Regions from separate parts of the Paenibacillus favisporus genome, predicted to be linked through region 2. Evidence: a T-box and tRNA genes for the amino acid it is inferred to sense, from the RefSeq annotation. Region 2 holds a T-box; the other holds one or more tRNA genes.
What was found. The T-box of region 2 lies ahead of tyrS (tyrosine--tRNA ligase). A T-box ahead of a tRNA ligase gene usually reads a tRNA of that ligase, here a tRNA-Tyr.

Region 1 (6,756 bases), on a different contig from region 2:
GAGGTGGAAGTGCAGCAATGCATGGAGCTGACCAATACTAATCGGTCGAGGGCTTATCCAAAAATATAAAACACAGATTCGTTTCGTATCTAGTTTTCAAGTGATCAAACACTTGAATTAAATATTGTTCCCTGATAGCTCAGTTGGTAGAGCACTCGACTGTTAATCGAGTTGTCACAGGTTCGAGTCCTGTTCGGGGAGCCATTATGGAGAGGTGTCCGAGTTGGCCGAAGGAGCACGATTGGAAATCGTGTAGGCGCCAAAAGCGTCTCGAGGGTTCGAATCCCTCTCTCTCCGCCATTATAGTTTGGCCCGTTGGTCAAGGGGTTAAGACACCTCCCTTTCACGGAGGTAACATGGGTTCGAATCCCATACGGGTCACCACTTTAATTATTAGCATCAGGGATGGGAATCCCAACGAAATAATACTTGCCTTTTTAGTGGTTTATCTGCTAAGATATTAAAAGTGTTTCTTATGGAGGCTTAGCTCAGCTGGGAGAGCATCTGCCTTACAAGCAGAGGGTCGGGGGTTCGATCCCCTCAGCCTCCACCATGTATACTTTAAAGAAAATAAATATTTTTAATGACGCGGGGTGGAGCAGTCCGGTAGCTCGTCGGGCTCATAACCCGAAGGTCGCAGGTTCAAATCCTGCCCCCGCAATTTATCTCCTTATGTATGGAGATACATAATTGGCCGTGGAACCGTGGTGTAGAGGCCTAACATGCCTGCCTGTCACGCAGGAGATCGCGGGTTCGAATCCCGTCGGTTCCGCCATTTATTTTCTTGAGAGTTTAGTTTGTTGCAATAATGCTCTTAATTAGAAACAAAATTAGGCTCGGTAGCTCAGTCGGTAGAGCAGAGGACTGAAAATCCTCGTGTCGGCGGTTCGATTCCGTCCCGAGCCACCATGAATTTAATAACAAGCATAAAAGCCGGTGTAGCTCAATTGGTAGAGCAACTGACTTGTAATCAGTAGGTTGGGGGTTCAAGTCCTCTCGCCGGCACCATATGGAGGCTTAGCGAAGTGGCCAAACGCAGCAGACTGTAAATCTGTTCTCGTACGAGTTCGGTGGTTCGAATCCATCAGCCTCCACCAGTTTTATTATAGGGGCATAGTTTAAAGGTAGAACAGCGGTCTCCAAAACCGTTAGTGTGGGTTCAATTCCTGCTGCCCCTGCCATTCGAAATACAGCTTCATATCTTTTATTATGGCGGTCGTGGCGAAGGGGTTAACGCACCGGATTGTGGCTCCGGCATTCGTGGGTTCAAGTCCCATCGATCGCCCCATAACTTATAATGACAATCTTGTTGGGGATTAGCCAAGCGGTAAGGCAACGGACTTTGACTCCGTCATGCATAGGTTCGAATCCTATATCCCCAGCCAGTTTAAGCGGACGTGGCTCAGCGGTAGAGCATCGCCTTGCCAAGGCGAGGGTCGCGGGTTCGATTCCCGTCGTCCGCTCCATTTGATTTCGGCGCCATAGCCAAGTGGTAAGGCACAGCTCTGCAAAAGCTTTATCCCCAGTTCGAATCTGGGTGGCGCCTCCATTAATTTCATATGCGCCCTTAGCTCAGCTGGATAGAGCGTTTGACTACGAATCAAAAGGTCAGGAGTTCGAATCTCTTAGGGCGCGCCATTTTTTTTAACTGAATATGCCGGTGTGGCGGAATTGGCAGACGCGCGCGACTCAAAATCGTGAGGGAAACCGTGGGGGTTCGAGTCCCTTCACCGGCATCATAGAGAAAAGCCTTGGATATCTTTCCAAGGCTTTTTCTTGTATAGACTAACATTGTAAACCGAGCCATCGTTCGTCGTTCGTTAGTCTCTCCTCCCATTATATTGCACTCCTCCTTCCAATCAGCCACCTGATGATATCCCGCAGAAAGGCGGCCATTTTAATTCGTATTGCGTTTATTTGTATGGCTTGTATGGCGTTTAATTCGTATCCTGTTGTTTTATGTAGGTCCTATCCGCATAGATGTTCTCGTTATATGACATGCCCTCGTAAGATGGGAGTAAGAGGGTGTACAACAGCCTTGAAAAAGATCCTCTGATCAATCGGTTCGTTCTACCATTACTCCCTTTGAACGTGTTCCTCATCCTTGTTTAAAGTTGATAAACCATTCCAGCCGGCTTTACCTAGGCTAAACAGGCTCAATGTTTCTTTAGCTAAGTGCTAAATCCCTTGCTCAGAGCCTCCAACGATTCCTATCCCAAGCAATGTATAAAAAGACTGCTCATTAAAGTTCCCAAAGCGTGTCGTTCATGTTTTATTGGCGGGATATTGGGGCTGCCAGTGGAGGATGTGGCTGCCGCGTTCCATGCAGAAAAAGCTTGCTTCGTCTAAGGTCCGAGGCTTCCCCCGACTTAGGTCTAGGATTAAAAACCGTCTGGGGTCCGTTTTGGAAAACCCGGATAGAACCTAAAATAGAGTCATAAGGTTGATACAAACGAAAGGCGGTGACAATGCATGAGAACAAATAAAACTTCTGGTTGGGCGATCGTATTGATCGCAATCGGAGCACTGATGCTCCTGGGAGTATTCGCTCCATTATTCGGCAGGCTGATCGGATTGATCTTCCCGATCCTGATGATCGTGCTCGGCTATTATGGAATTCGCAGAGGTAAGGTGGTAATCGGTACGATTATCCTCGCATTCGGTGTCATGGGACTTCTGGCGAAGCTGTCCTGGATCATCGGACCGCTGCTGGGAATTGCCCTGGTAGTGTTCGGGATTATGCTGCTGAAAGGTAAGAAGTCGTCGAAGTGGATGTAACGGTAACAAAGAATTACCTTCAATAAATACAATCAAACGAATAGGCGATCACAGCTTATAAGGAGGGAGCAAAAACAGATGAGCGTATTTCGCAGGGTACGGGATATCACCGTAGCGACATTAAATGAACGTTTGGAACAAAGTCAGGACCCGGTACGGTTGATCGATCAGTTTTTGGCATCAACGCGTGACGATATTATGGAAGCCGAGAAGCTCGTTCAGCAGTACTCCGCTCATGTGAGACAGCTGAAGCAGCAAGTGGATCAGGCATCCAGTATGAAGGAAAAGCGTGAGGAGCAGGCGCTGCTGGCTCTGAAGGCCGGCGAGGATCATCTAGCCAAGCTCGCACTGCAGGAAAAAATCATCTATGAAGAAAAGCTCGAGCAATACGGAGGACTGCTGGATACAACCCGCCAGTCGCTCACCGAGCTGGAAAATCAGCTGAACGACCTGAAATTGGAGTACCAAACCGTGTACAGCAAACGTCAATACTACGCGGCACGGATGGAAACCCTCAGACTTCAGCAGCGGATGAATCAGCGAATGGAAGGTTTTGGCGGACAGGATGTTCCCAAGATGTTCAACCGTCTGGAAGACCGCATTTCCGATTGGGAATTTGAAGCACGCAGTCTGCGCGACCTGCGCCGCGGCGGTCAGGAACTGTTCGAACAAGCCAGCGGAACGGTATCCAGCGTGCTGGAAAGGGAGCTGGCCCGCCTGAAGGAAAAGCTGAACAACAGCGGAAAGGAGTAACGTCATGAGCAAGCTATACCGATCGACCCGCGATAAAATGGTCACCGGTTTGTGCGGGGGGCTGTCCGATACATTGGGCATCGATTCCACGCTGCTGCGGATCCTGTTCTTGATCAGTATCCCATTTACCGGCGGGACCACGCTGTTCATCTACTTTATCGCGGCTTTGGTCATCCCTAAAGAACCAACGACACCTTTTAATCCATATGGACCGGGACCGGGGGTAGCTGGGGGCGGATACTACGGCAATAGTATGGGGTCCGGCAGCTACTACGGCAACGGTCAGCAAGGCAATGGCGCTTATGGTGCCCAATCTTTTGACCCTAGAGCCAAATACAACGGTTCGCCTTACGGCGGAGGCAGACCGGGCGGATACAGCTCGTCCGCATCCGACCTGGACGCCATGATGGAAGATATCGAGAAGAAAGCTATGAAGAAAGAGCTTGAGGAATTGAAAAAAAAATTATCTAAGTACGAGAAGGGAGAAGTGTAAAACATGGGAGTATTTAAAAGAATTAAGGATATGACGAAAGCATCGGTGAACGAGGTATTGGATAAAGTTGAAGATCCGGTAATTATGCTGAACCAGTATCTGCGCGATATGGAGGCAGAAATCCATGACGCAGAAGTTACAGTAGCGAAGCAAATGGCCAATGAACGCCGCATGAAGCAGCGCGTGGAAGAAGCGGTGAAGATGGCCGGCCAACGTGAGGCTCAAGCTGAACTGGCACTTCGTAACGGCCAGGAAGAAGTAGCGCGCAAGCTGCTCGAGGAAAAGATTTATTTTGACCAAAAACTGTCTGAGTACCAAGAACTGCACGCTCAATCCGAGGCGCAAGCCAAAGAACTGGTACAGCAGCTCCATGACATGAAAGACGAGTTCTACAAAATGCGCAACAAGCGCAATGAGCTCGTAGCCCGTGCGCAAATGGCGAAAGCCAAAAAGCAAATGTCTCAAATCAGCAGCCTGCATACGATCGAAAGCGGCAGCGCGTCCCTTGGATTCCACCGCATGGAAGAAAAGATCATGCAAATGGAAGCTGAAGCCGATGTGATGCGTGCCCCTTACCGTCCGGAAACATCCGCTTTCACCAGCCCGGTCGATGCGGAGAAGCAGCTGAAGGTGGAAGAACAGCTCAGCGCGCTGAAAAGCAAGCTGAACCCATCGGCTGCCGCTCCTTCCAAATCGAATAAAGAATAAGTATTCAATTCTGCGGACAATATGATATGCTAGGAAGAATGGAATAAGGGCGCGAGACCTCATTCACATCTTCCTGGATCCCGGTGAAGCCATAAGGAGTGTGCCCGTCACAACCCTATGGCTTTTCCGGTCTTACTTTTCCGATAAACCAAGACATCATAAGGAGGTGCGGCATGGAAAAAAGAAATCGCTTCATTGCGCTGATTCTCATCGGGATCGGCCTCCTCATGCTCTTCGGCAGGTGGGTCGGCTTTTTTACCATCGTCGCCCTCTTATTCATTCTTATGGGAATTTATACGATTCGCGGCGGAAAAGTGAAGAGAGGCTACCGTCTTGTGGCGGTCGGAGCCATCCTGCTGCTGATTGATCATTTGCTGATCGTGCTGGGGATTGCGCTGATCTCCCTGGGATGGTTTTTTGTAAAGGCAAGGAAGGTGCAGAACCGGGACGGGTACCTGCAGAAGCAGGGCTTTTCGGGGCATTACAATTGGGATCAGGTCCCTTGGGCTATGAGAAGCCAGAGCGTCTGGCATGTTATCAACGAAGCCGATCTGGATTTGTCGCTTGCGATCCCCGAGGAACACCGTACGGTGATGATGTTTCAAGGCATCATGGGGGATACGGACATCAAAATTCCGGAGTATTACGGGGTGGAGCTTGAAGTGTTCGTCCTGTTCGGCGCGATCGATTTCAGAGGGCACCGGGATAACGGCTTGATGAACCGTTTGAACTGGAAATCCCCTAATTATGAGACCAGCGAATACAAAGTTAAATTCCATATTTCCTACCTGGTAGGAGATGTTGATATTGATCTGTCATAGGAGGAGGGTTCCCTGATGAAAACCCGAAAACCGGCTAATATGGTCTCCCGGAGCATGGGCGAGGGGGCCCTTCTTTCTTTTGTTATGCTCCTGATCATTTTTTACGTGCTTTATACATATGGTTATTTGGCCCCGTTTGATTCTTGGCAAAAAACGCTGCAGGCCGGTGCTACGCTGATCCTGGTTCCGATCGGTCTGGGAGCTATCTTCGGGTTCTATCAGAGCTACCGGGTAAAAATGAAGCTGGAACGGCTGCGGGAAACGCTGCTCTCCTGGGAAAAAGGGAACGTCGCCCGCTCCGTACCGGAGCTTGGCAGCGATGAGGTCGGGCGCCTTGGCGAGCAGCTTGGGCGCATCAGCAAAAAGTGGGAGGAGCAGGTGAACTCCCTTCAGCGCTTGTCCACGAACAATGCCCAGCTGGCCGAGCAGGCGCGGATATCGGCTATTGTAGAGGAGCGCCAGCGTCTGGCGCGGGAGCTGCATGATGCGGTATCCCAGCAGCTGTTTGCGATATCGATGACGGCGACGGCTGTGGGGAGGACGCTTGAGAAGGATTTTGACAAGGCCCAGCGCCAGGTGGCGCTCATCGAAGAAATGGCCGCCGTGGCCCAATCGGAAATGAGAGCACTGCTGCTGCATCTCCGGCCGGTCTATCTGGAAGGCAAGCCGCTGGAGCAAGGCCTCGGCGAGCTGATCAAAGAGCTCAAAGTAAAGGTTCCGATGGAAATCGTGTTTGAAATGGACAAAGGCATCCACCTGGTAAAAGGAATCGAAAACCATCTGTTCCGAATCATCCAGGAAGCGATGTCTAACACGCTCCGGCATGCCAAAGCGGATAAGATGGAAATCCGGATTCACCAAAAGAAAGACATGGTCTGGGTCATGCTGCGTGACGACGGCCAGGGCTTCGAACTAAACGAGACAAAACAGGCCTCTTACGGCCTTTCCAATATGCAGGAACGCGTCAACGAAATCGGCGGATCGATCCAGATCATTACGGCGCCCGGCAAGGGTACGCGAATCGAAATTACCGTGCCGATTGTATCTGAAGACAAAGCAGGGAGTGAGGATGTTGGAAATGGAAACACCCATGATTAAAGTGCTGCTCGTCGATGACCACGAGATGGTGCGGATCGGTCTGGCAGCCGTGCTGGGGACTGAGGACGGCATCGAAGTCGTCGGCGAGGCAGGCAGCGGGGAGGA
Region 2 (6,756 bases):
ATAGACGCCCTGCTTACCGCCGAGCGGTATGGCAATTTCGGTCTGGCCTTCCATTCCTTCGCCGCTGCCATCCTGCATCATGAGCCTTCCATCCATAAAAGACCTGACGCAGATATCCTCGCCCCAGGGATGAAACACGAGCGGTTCTACCCGCGGATTGCGGCTTTGATGGTCTTGGGACATGAGCAGCCTCGCCCGGACGGTGGGGTACAGTACTTCAAGGCTGTCCAGAACTTCCGTCAGCACGGTTTCGACGTCGATCTGATCATGCATCCGCTGCATGATTTGGAACAGGATGGACCGGCGGTTGGCTTCCCGTTCCGTGCTTTCCTGCACCTTCAGAATGTCCGATACGAGGGCGAACTTAAAGCTTTTGTACAGGCAGGAACGATAGTGAAGCGCCATCGCGGCAACAGTGTCCCGGATTCCTTCATCCAATAAGCATGCGGGAATCACGCAGAACAGAAGGCACACCAGCGCATGGTCCCGGCGCGTAAAGACCGGAATAACCGTCGTGACCCAGGAGCTTCCGCGATCCGCCGGGTCATCAGGATGGACCCAGACTTGTTCCCCGGACTCCAGGCAGCGGCCGATCTCTCCCGTCAAACCGCAGAAAGGTTCCGCAAGAAGAGCTTTATCGCCTTCGATCCACCGCCCCTTGTAATCCGTCACGGCCCACAAGGCTTGTCCACTTAACGTCAGCGCCTGCCCTTCGGTGCGCCATTGGAGAAAGGCTTCCTGAATCACGTGATCCACATAGGGCAAATCATGAATGGACAAGTCGATCTCCTGCAGCCAGGAAGTAGCCGACTCTGAGGGAAACGCCAGCTCGGTATTCGTCTGGAACAGGCTTTGATGCTTGGTTGTTTCTCGTTGGTGTTCTGACATAGACAGGCGCTCCTTTACACCGTGCCCAGAGGGTGTCTTTCAAGGCACCATAAAATCACAATCAATCATTGTCATCCTTGCAATATGAAAATCCCCTGACAAAGTCGGGTTATGTCGGATGTGTTATAATAATCATATTCTACTCTGTTCCAAGCAATTTTGCACTCATATTTCAGATATTCGTCCTACTTTTTTAGGACTATAGACCTATCGACAAAATTAGACTTTTCCAGCACAATGTCAGGCCTTGACTTTTGCCTACTCTATAATATAAAATCTATTGTTGAAAAAGACTGCAATATAGTCTTGATTTGGGCGTAACGTTGTGTCACCCTCACGTCATTTGTTGCTGACAGGACAGCGGCTGAACTTTCCCGTCAGTTGTGCAGTTCGTACTAGGACGCACAGGTAAACAAATACGGCGCAAATAGAGCCCTACTGTAAATTATTCGAAAAATAAAGGAGTCTACTATAACATGGCACGTTACACAGGTCCAAAGTTCAAATTGAGCCGTCGTCTGGGAATTTCCCTGAGCGGTACTGGTAAAGAATTGAAACGCCCTTTTCCTCCGGGACAACACGGTCCTAACCAACGGAGAAAAATGAGCAACTACGGTATGCAGCTTCAAGAAAAACAAAAATTGCGCCACATGTACGGTTTGGGTGAAAAGCAATTCCGCACGCTGTTCGACAGAGCGCAAAAAATGCAAGGTATTGCCGGTGAAAACTTCATGTTCTTGCTGGAAAGCCGTTTGGACAACCTTGTTTACCGTCTTGGTTTCGCTAACTCCCGTGCAGGAGCGCGCCAATTGGTCGCTCACGGTCACGTGACTGTTAACGGCAAGAAAGTAAACGTTGCTTCCTACCAAGTAAGCACAGGCGACGTGATCGGTCTTCGCGAAAGAAGCCGCAGCCTCTCTTCTATTAAAGAAGCGCTGGAAAACCGTACGCATCTGCCAGGCTACCTGGAGTACAACGATGGAGCTTTGGAAGGTAAATACATCCGTTTCCCAGAGCGCGCCGAGCTTTCCCAAGACATCGACGAAAGACAAATCGTCGAATTCTACAACCGTTAATATTTGCTGCAACCCAGCCTGGAACTTTATGTTCCGGGCTTTTTTGTTTGTTCTGGATGAAAAACAGGGCCGACTGGCAGCCCTGTGTATCGTGGTGGTATCCCCCGGCCTCTCCCAGCCTTCTCACGGCTTCTTACATCTTCTATAGCAGCCGGAGCTTGGCAAATTTGCGTCTTCCCGCTTGAACGATATCGCCGTCCCGGACCGCGATCTCCGCATGGGGATCCTCGATTTTCACTTCATTTAGCTTGACCGCTCCTTGCTCAATGCTCCTTCTGGCCTCGCTGTTGGAAGAAGCAAATCCGATAAGGGTCAGCAGCCGGACCAGCCGGATGGCCCCTCCCTGCAGCTCGTTTTCGGGGATATCGCGCAGCTCGATATCTTCAGGAAGCGCACGCTGCTGAAAGACCGTGACGAAATGCTGCCGGGCCGCTTCGGCCCCCTCCTGCCCGTGGTACATCCGGACAAAGGCTGCCGCCAGGCTCATTTTGGCATCCCTTGGGTGGATACGGCCGCCTTCCAATCCTTCGCGCACAATCTGAAGGTCTTCATTCGTTATATCCGTGGCCAGCTCGAAGTATTTCACCATCAGCCCATCCGGCACCGACATCGTTTTGCCGAACATTTCGTTCGGTGCGTCATCGATTCCGATGTAATTGCCGAGGCTTTTGCTCATCTTCTGCACGCCATCCAGCCCTTCCAGCAGCGGAAGCGTGATCGCCACCTGCGGTTCTGCCCCGTATTCCTTCTGCAAGGTGCGGCCCATCATGAGATTAAACGTCTGATCCGTACCGCCGATCTCGATATCCGTCTCCAGCGCCACCGAATCCATGCCCTGCATCAGCGGGTAGAAAAACTCGTGAATGCTGATCGGGAGACCGCCGGCATACCGTTTGGAAAAATCGTCTCGCTCCAGCATCCGGGCCACCGTCACTTTGGAACCGAGCCCGATTACGTCGGCAAAGGTCATCGGTCCGAGCCATTCGGAGTTGTAGTATACCTTCGCTTTGTCCGGACTTAATATTTTGAACGCCTGAGCCTGACACGTTTCCGCATTCCGCTTCACGTCCTCTTCCGTCAGCTGCCTGCGGGTTTCCGATTTCCCTGTCGGGTCGCCGATCCGGCCCGTGAAATCCCCGATGATCAGCTGCACCTCATGGCCTAGCTCCTGAAACTGCCGCAGCTTGTGCAGCACTACCGTGTGCCCCATATGAATGTCCGGAGCGGATGGATCAAGACCCAGCTTTACCTTGAGCGGCCGTCCTTGCACAATCGACCGGATCACCTTGCGTTCCAGCTCTTCGTTCGGCAGGATTTCGACCGTCCCCCTCCTGATGACAGCCAGTTGGCGTTCAACCTCTTCCTTCTGGGCCGGCGTGAGTTGTTCCCAGTTCATCGTCATCAACCTCTCTCTGATCCGTTAGAATGTACAGCAAAAAGACTCCTTCGCGTCCCAAGGGACGAGAAGGAGCCTGCTCGCGTTACCACCCTAATTAAAGCAGCCGTTTCGGGGACGATCCCCTTCCACCCACTGCTTTCACTTCATTACGATAACGGACTGCCAGGTCCGGTGCCAGACTACTTACGCTCCTGGTAACGTGTGTTCCTCCGGACGGCTCAAGACGGTAATTCAAAGGGAGAGGCTGCCGGTTTGCACCACCCACCGGCTCTCTGATCAGCCCAGGCTCCCTTCTACTGGAGTCTTTCTTTGCCTTTTGACGATATGTTCTTTTTGGATTAACCCTATTTATACCACACACCCGAAAAAAGTCAATGATTGCCATCCATTTGGCCACGATTCGATCTCTGCATTCAAAATACGCAATTTATGCTATAATAGTTCCGTCAAAAGGAGGATAGCCACGAATGGTTGAAGATAACAAACAAAAGCCGGAAGAGCAGACCGCTCCGAAAAAACGGTCCTACGGCCGCATCATCGGCCTTACCGCGATGTGGACGCTGGTCGTCATCGTTATGGGAGCACTGTTCGCCGGCGGTACGGCAGCCGGGTACCTCACTTCCATCGTGAAGGATGATCCGGTCCGTTCCAGGGCATTGATTGACCAGAAGATGAGCGAGAACTCCATTACGGGATTCGCCTACTTCCGTGACGGCACCCCCATCGGACAGCTTCGGACCGATGAGGACAGACGCCCCGTGGAGTATAAGCAGATACCGCCCATCGTCATCGACGCCGTCGTATCGATTGAAGACAATAACTTTTTTACACATAAGGGTGTTGACATCAAGGGCACGCTCCGTGCCGTCAAACAGAAGCTTCTGCATGAATCCGTGCAGACCGGAGGAAGCACGCTCACCCAGCAGCTGGCCAGACGCGTATTCCTGAACCTGGACAAAACGGAAGACCGGAAATTCAAGGAAATTTTGCTCGCGCTCCGGCTCGAGCGATTTATGACGAAAGAAGAAATTTTAACGGCATACTTAAACAAGGTTCCGTTCGGCAACGGATCCAGCGGCTACAATCTGTACGGTATTCAGGCCGCAGCCAAAGGCATTTTTAATATTAGTGATCTCAGTAAATTGAACGTCGCCGAGGCGGCTTATTTGGCCGGTCTTCCTCAGCTGCCTTCCAGATATTCGGCCTTCAACGGCAAAGGCGAGTTTAACGAAGCCAACTTTAAGCGCGCCATCGACCGGCAGCATCTGGTGCTCCGGCGGATGCTTGAGGAGAACAAAATCACGGAAGCCCAGTATAAGGAAGCGCTCGCTTTCGACATTCGCAAGCAACTGGCTCCCCATGTGGAGAAGGCATATGCCACCTTCCCTTATCTGATGATGGAAACGGAGCGTCAAGGCGCCCAAATCATCATGCAGCTGAATGAGCAGGCGGAAGGCAAGGTTCCCGGGGACGATGCGAAGCAAGACGGCGACCTGCTTGAAGAAGCCCGGCAGCAGCTCAGCACGGGTGGGTATCGGATCTATACTACCATTGATAAAAAGGTGTACAATTCGATGCATAAAATCGCCGAAGATGACAGCAACTTCTCCCCTGACAGCAAAACCAAGGGGGCCGAGCAAACGGCGGCCATGATGATCAACAACAAGACCGGCGCCATTCTCGGTATGATCGAGGGCCGTGATTTTAACAAAGAACAGATGAACTATGCGACCCAGATGATCCGCCAGCCAGGATCGACGATGAAGCCGATTGCGGCTTACCTGCCGGCGATGGAGTCCGGCGCAATTCAACCGGCAAGCGTGGTTGACGATTCGCCGATCATTTTGCCGGACTGGCAAAAAGGGTATCATATTCCCAAAAACTCAACTTCGGGATATAAAGGATTGATGACGGCGCGCTCCGCACTCAACAATTCCGTGAATACGGTCGCGCTTAAACTATACAATAACGTTGTCGGAATCCAGAACGCCTGGAGCTTTGCCAAGAAGCTCGGGATCACGACCCTGCAACCGGATGATTATGGTGCAAAGACCGGCGTGCTGGGCGGCCTCGTTTACGGTGTGACGGTTGAAGAGCTGACCAATGCTTACAGCGCAATTGCGAACAACGGCCAGTTTAACGACGCCTACATGATCGAGAAAATCACCGACTCCAAAGGCAACATCGTGTATCAGCACGAAGCCAAGCCGGTGCAGGCTTTTTCCAAGCAGACGGCCTATCTGATGACCGACATGCTGCGGACCGTCATCACCGAAGGAACCGGCGATGTCGTCCGAAAAAATTACAAGCATTTTAAAACCGTGCCGATCGTCGGCAAAACGGGAACGACCCAGAATTACGGCGACGTCTGGTTTATGGGCTATTCCCCTGACGTGACACTTGGCGTCTGGGCAGGCTATAAAGAACAAAAGAACACTTTGACCACCAAGGCGGCGAAGAAACGCGCCCAGTCGATCTGGACCCTCGTGATGAACGAGGTGATCGACAGAGAACCGGAGCTATTCAAGACTTCGAAGTTCGATAAACCGGACGGCATCGTAACCAAGACGGTGTCCGCCTACAGCGGCAAATTGCCGACATCGCTCACGGACCGGTTCGTAACCGACATTTTCAACAGCAAATACGTTCCGACGGAAAGCGACGACGGCATCGCCAAAGAGAAGTACATTACCTACAACGGCGTAAACTATATCCCGCAGGATGGTACGCCGGATGACATGCTCAAGGAGAAGGTCGTCGTCAAACGGGAAAAACCGATTTCCGAGCTGATCAAAGAGCTGGAGAACGCGTTTGCTAAAATGAAGGGCGGCCACAAAGCGCTGTCATACTACATCCCGAGGGATGCCAACAGCGACATGCCGACCAAGATCGATCCGCGCGTAGACGACGGCGCCGCACCGGCTGCCCCATCGAACGCTTCGATCTCGTGGAACGGCAGCAAGGCCGTCATCTCCTTCAGCCCTACCGGACAATCCGATGTCGTCGGCTACCGGCTGTACCGCTCGGATAACGGTGGCTCCTACCGGAGACAGGCCAGCCTTCTCGTCGGAGAAGGGTCATCCTTTACGAGCGCTGCGAGCGGCGGATCCAGCTTCTATGTCACGGCCGTGGACGTGGCCGGCAAGGAGTCCGCACCGAGCATGACCGTCGGCCTTGGCGGCGGATTGACCAACATTATCGGAGGCACGGACGATCCGTCCGGGGAACAAGGACAAAACGACGGGCAGGACAATCCGGACGACGGTGCGGCATCTGGAGAGACACCGGGAACGGAACAGGCGCCTCAGACGGCCCCAGCCGCTCCTAGCGGGCTTCAAATGGCTGCTACGGAGACCGGAATCCAATTCCAGTGGACCGCCGCAGGAGCCCAGG

Region 1: it encodes a tRNA-Tyr, which carries the amino acid that the T-box ahead of tyrS (tyrosine--tRNA ligase) is inferred to sense. The anticodon was not compared.

Annotation. Positions count from the first base shown of each region.
Region 1 is NZ_JBEPLV010000008.1:37-6,792, forward strand. Features, by position in the region: partial or broken rRNA gene ABID47_RS28445 (23S ribosomal RNA) at 1-61, shown strand, start outside; tRNA gene ABID47_RS28450 (tRNA-Asn) at 129-204, shown strand; tRNA gene ABID47_RS28455 (tRNA-Ser) at 209-300, shown strand; tRNA gene ABID47_RS28460 (tRNA-Glu) at 310-384, shown strand; tRNA gene ABID47_RS28465 (tRNA-Val) at 478-553, shown strand; tRNA gene ABID47_RS28470 (tRNA-Met) at 588-661, shown strand; tRNA gene ABID47_RS28475 (tRNA-Asp) at 699-775, shown strand; tRNA gene ABID47_RS28480 (tRNA-Phe) at 834-909, shown strand; tRNA gene ABID47_RS28485 (tRNA-Thr) at 933-1,008, shown strand; tRNA gene ABID47_RS28490 (tRNA-Tyr) at 1,012-1,097, shown strand; tRNA gene ABID47_RS28495 (tRNA-Trp) at 1,108-1,181, shown strand; tRNA gene ABID47_RS28500 (tRNA-His) at 1,213-1,288, shown strand; tRNA gene ABID47_RS28505 (tRNA-Gln) at 1,311-1,385, shown strand; tRNA gene ABID47_RS28510 (tRNA-Gly) at 1,392-1,466, shown strand; tRNA gene ABID47_RS28515 (tRNA-Cys) at 1,476-1,549, shown strand; tRNA gene ABID47_RS28520 (tRNA-Arg) at 1,562-1,638, shown strand; tRNA gene ABID47_RS28525 (tRNA-Leu) at 1,657-1,736, shown strand; gene ABID47_RS28530 (LiaF transmembrane domain-containing protein) at 2,473-2,778, shown strand; gene ABID47_RS28535 (PspA/IM30 family protein) at 2,857-3,531, shown strand; gene ABID47_RS28540 (PspC domain-containing protein) at 3,536-4,024, shown strand; gene ABID47_RS28545 (PspA/IM30 family protein) at 4,028-4,732, shown strand; gene liaF (cell wall-active antibiotics response protein LiaF) at 4,906-5,553, shown strand; gene ABID47_RS28555 (sensor histidine kinase) at 5,569-6,651, shown strand; gene ABID47_RS28560 (response regulator transcription factor) at 6,632-6,756, shown strand, end outside.
Region 2 is NZ_JBEPLV010000001.1:404,695-411,450, reverse strand. Features, by position in the region: gene ABID47_RS01940 (sensor domain-containing diguanylate cyclase) at 1-888, opposite strand, end outside; gene rpsD (30S ribosomal protein S4) at 1,365-1,964, shown strand; gene tyrS (tyrosine--tRNA ligase) at 2,107-3,360, opposite strand; T-box leader at 3,418-3,682, opposite strand; gene ABID47_RS01925 (transglycosylase domain-containing protein) at 3,831-6,756, shown strand, end outside.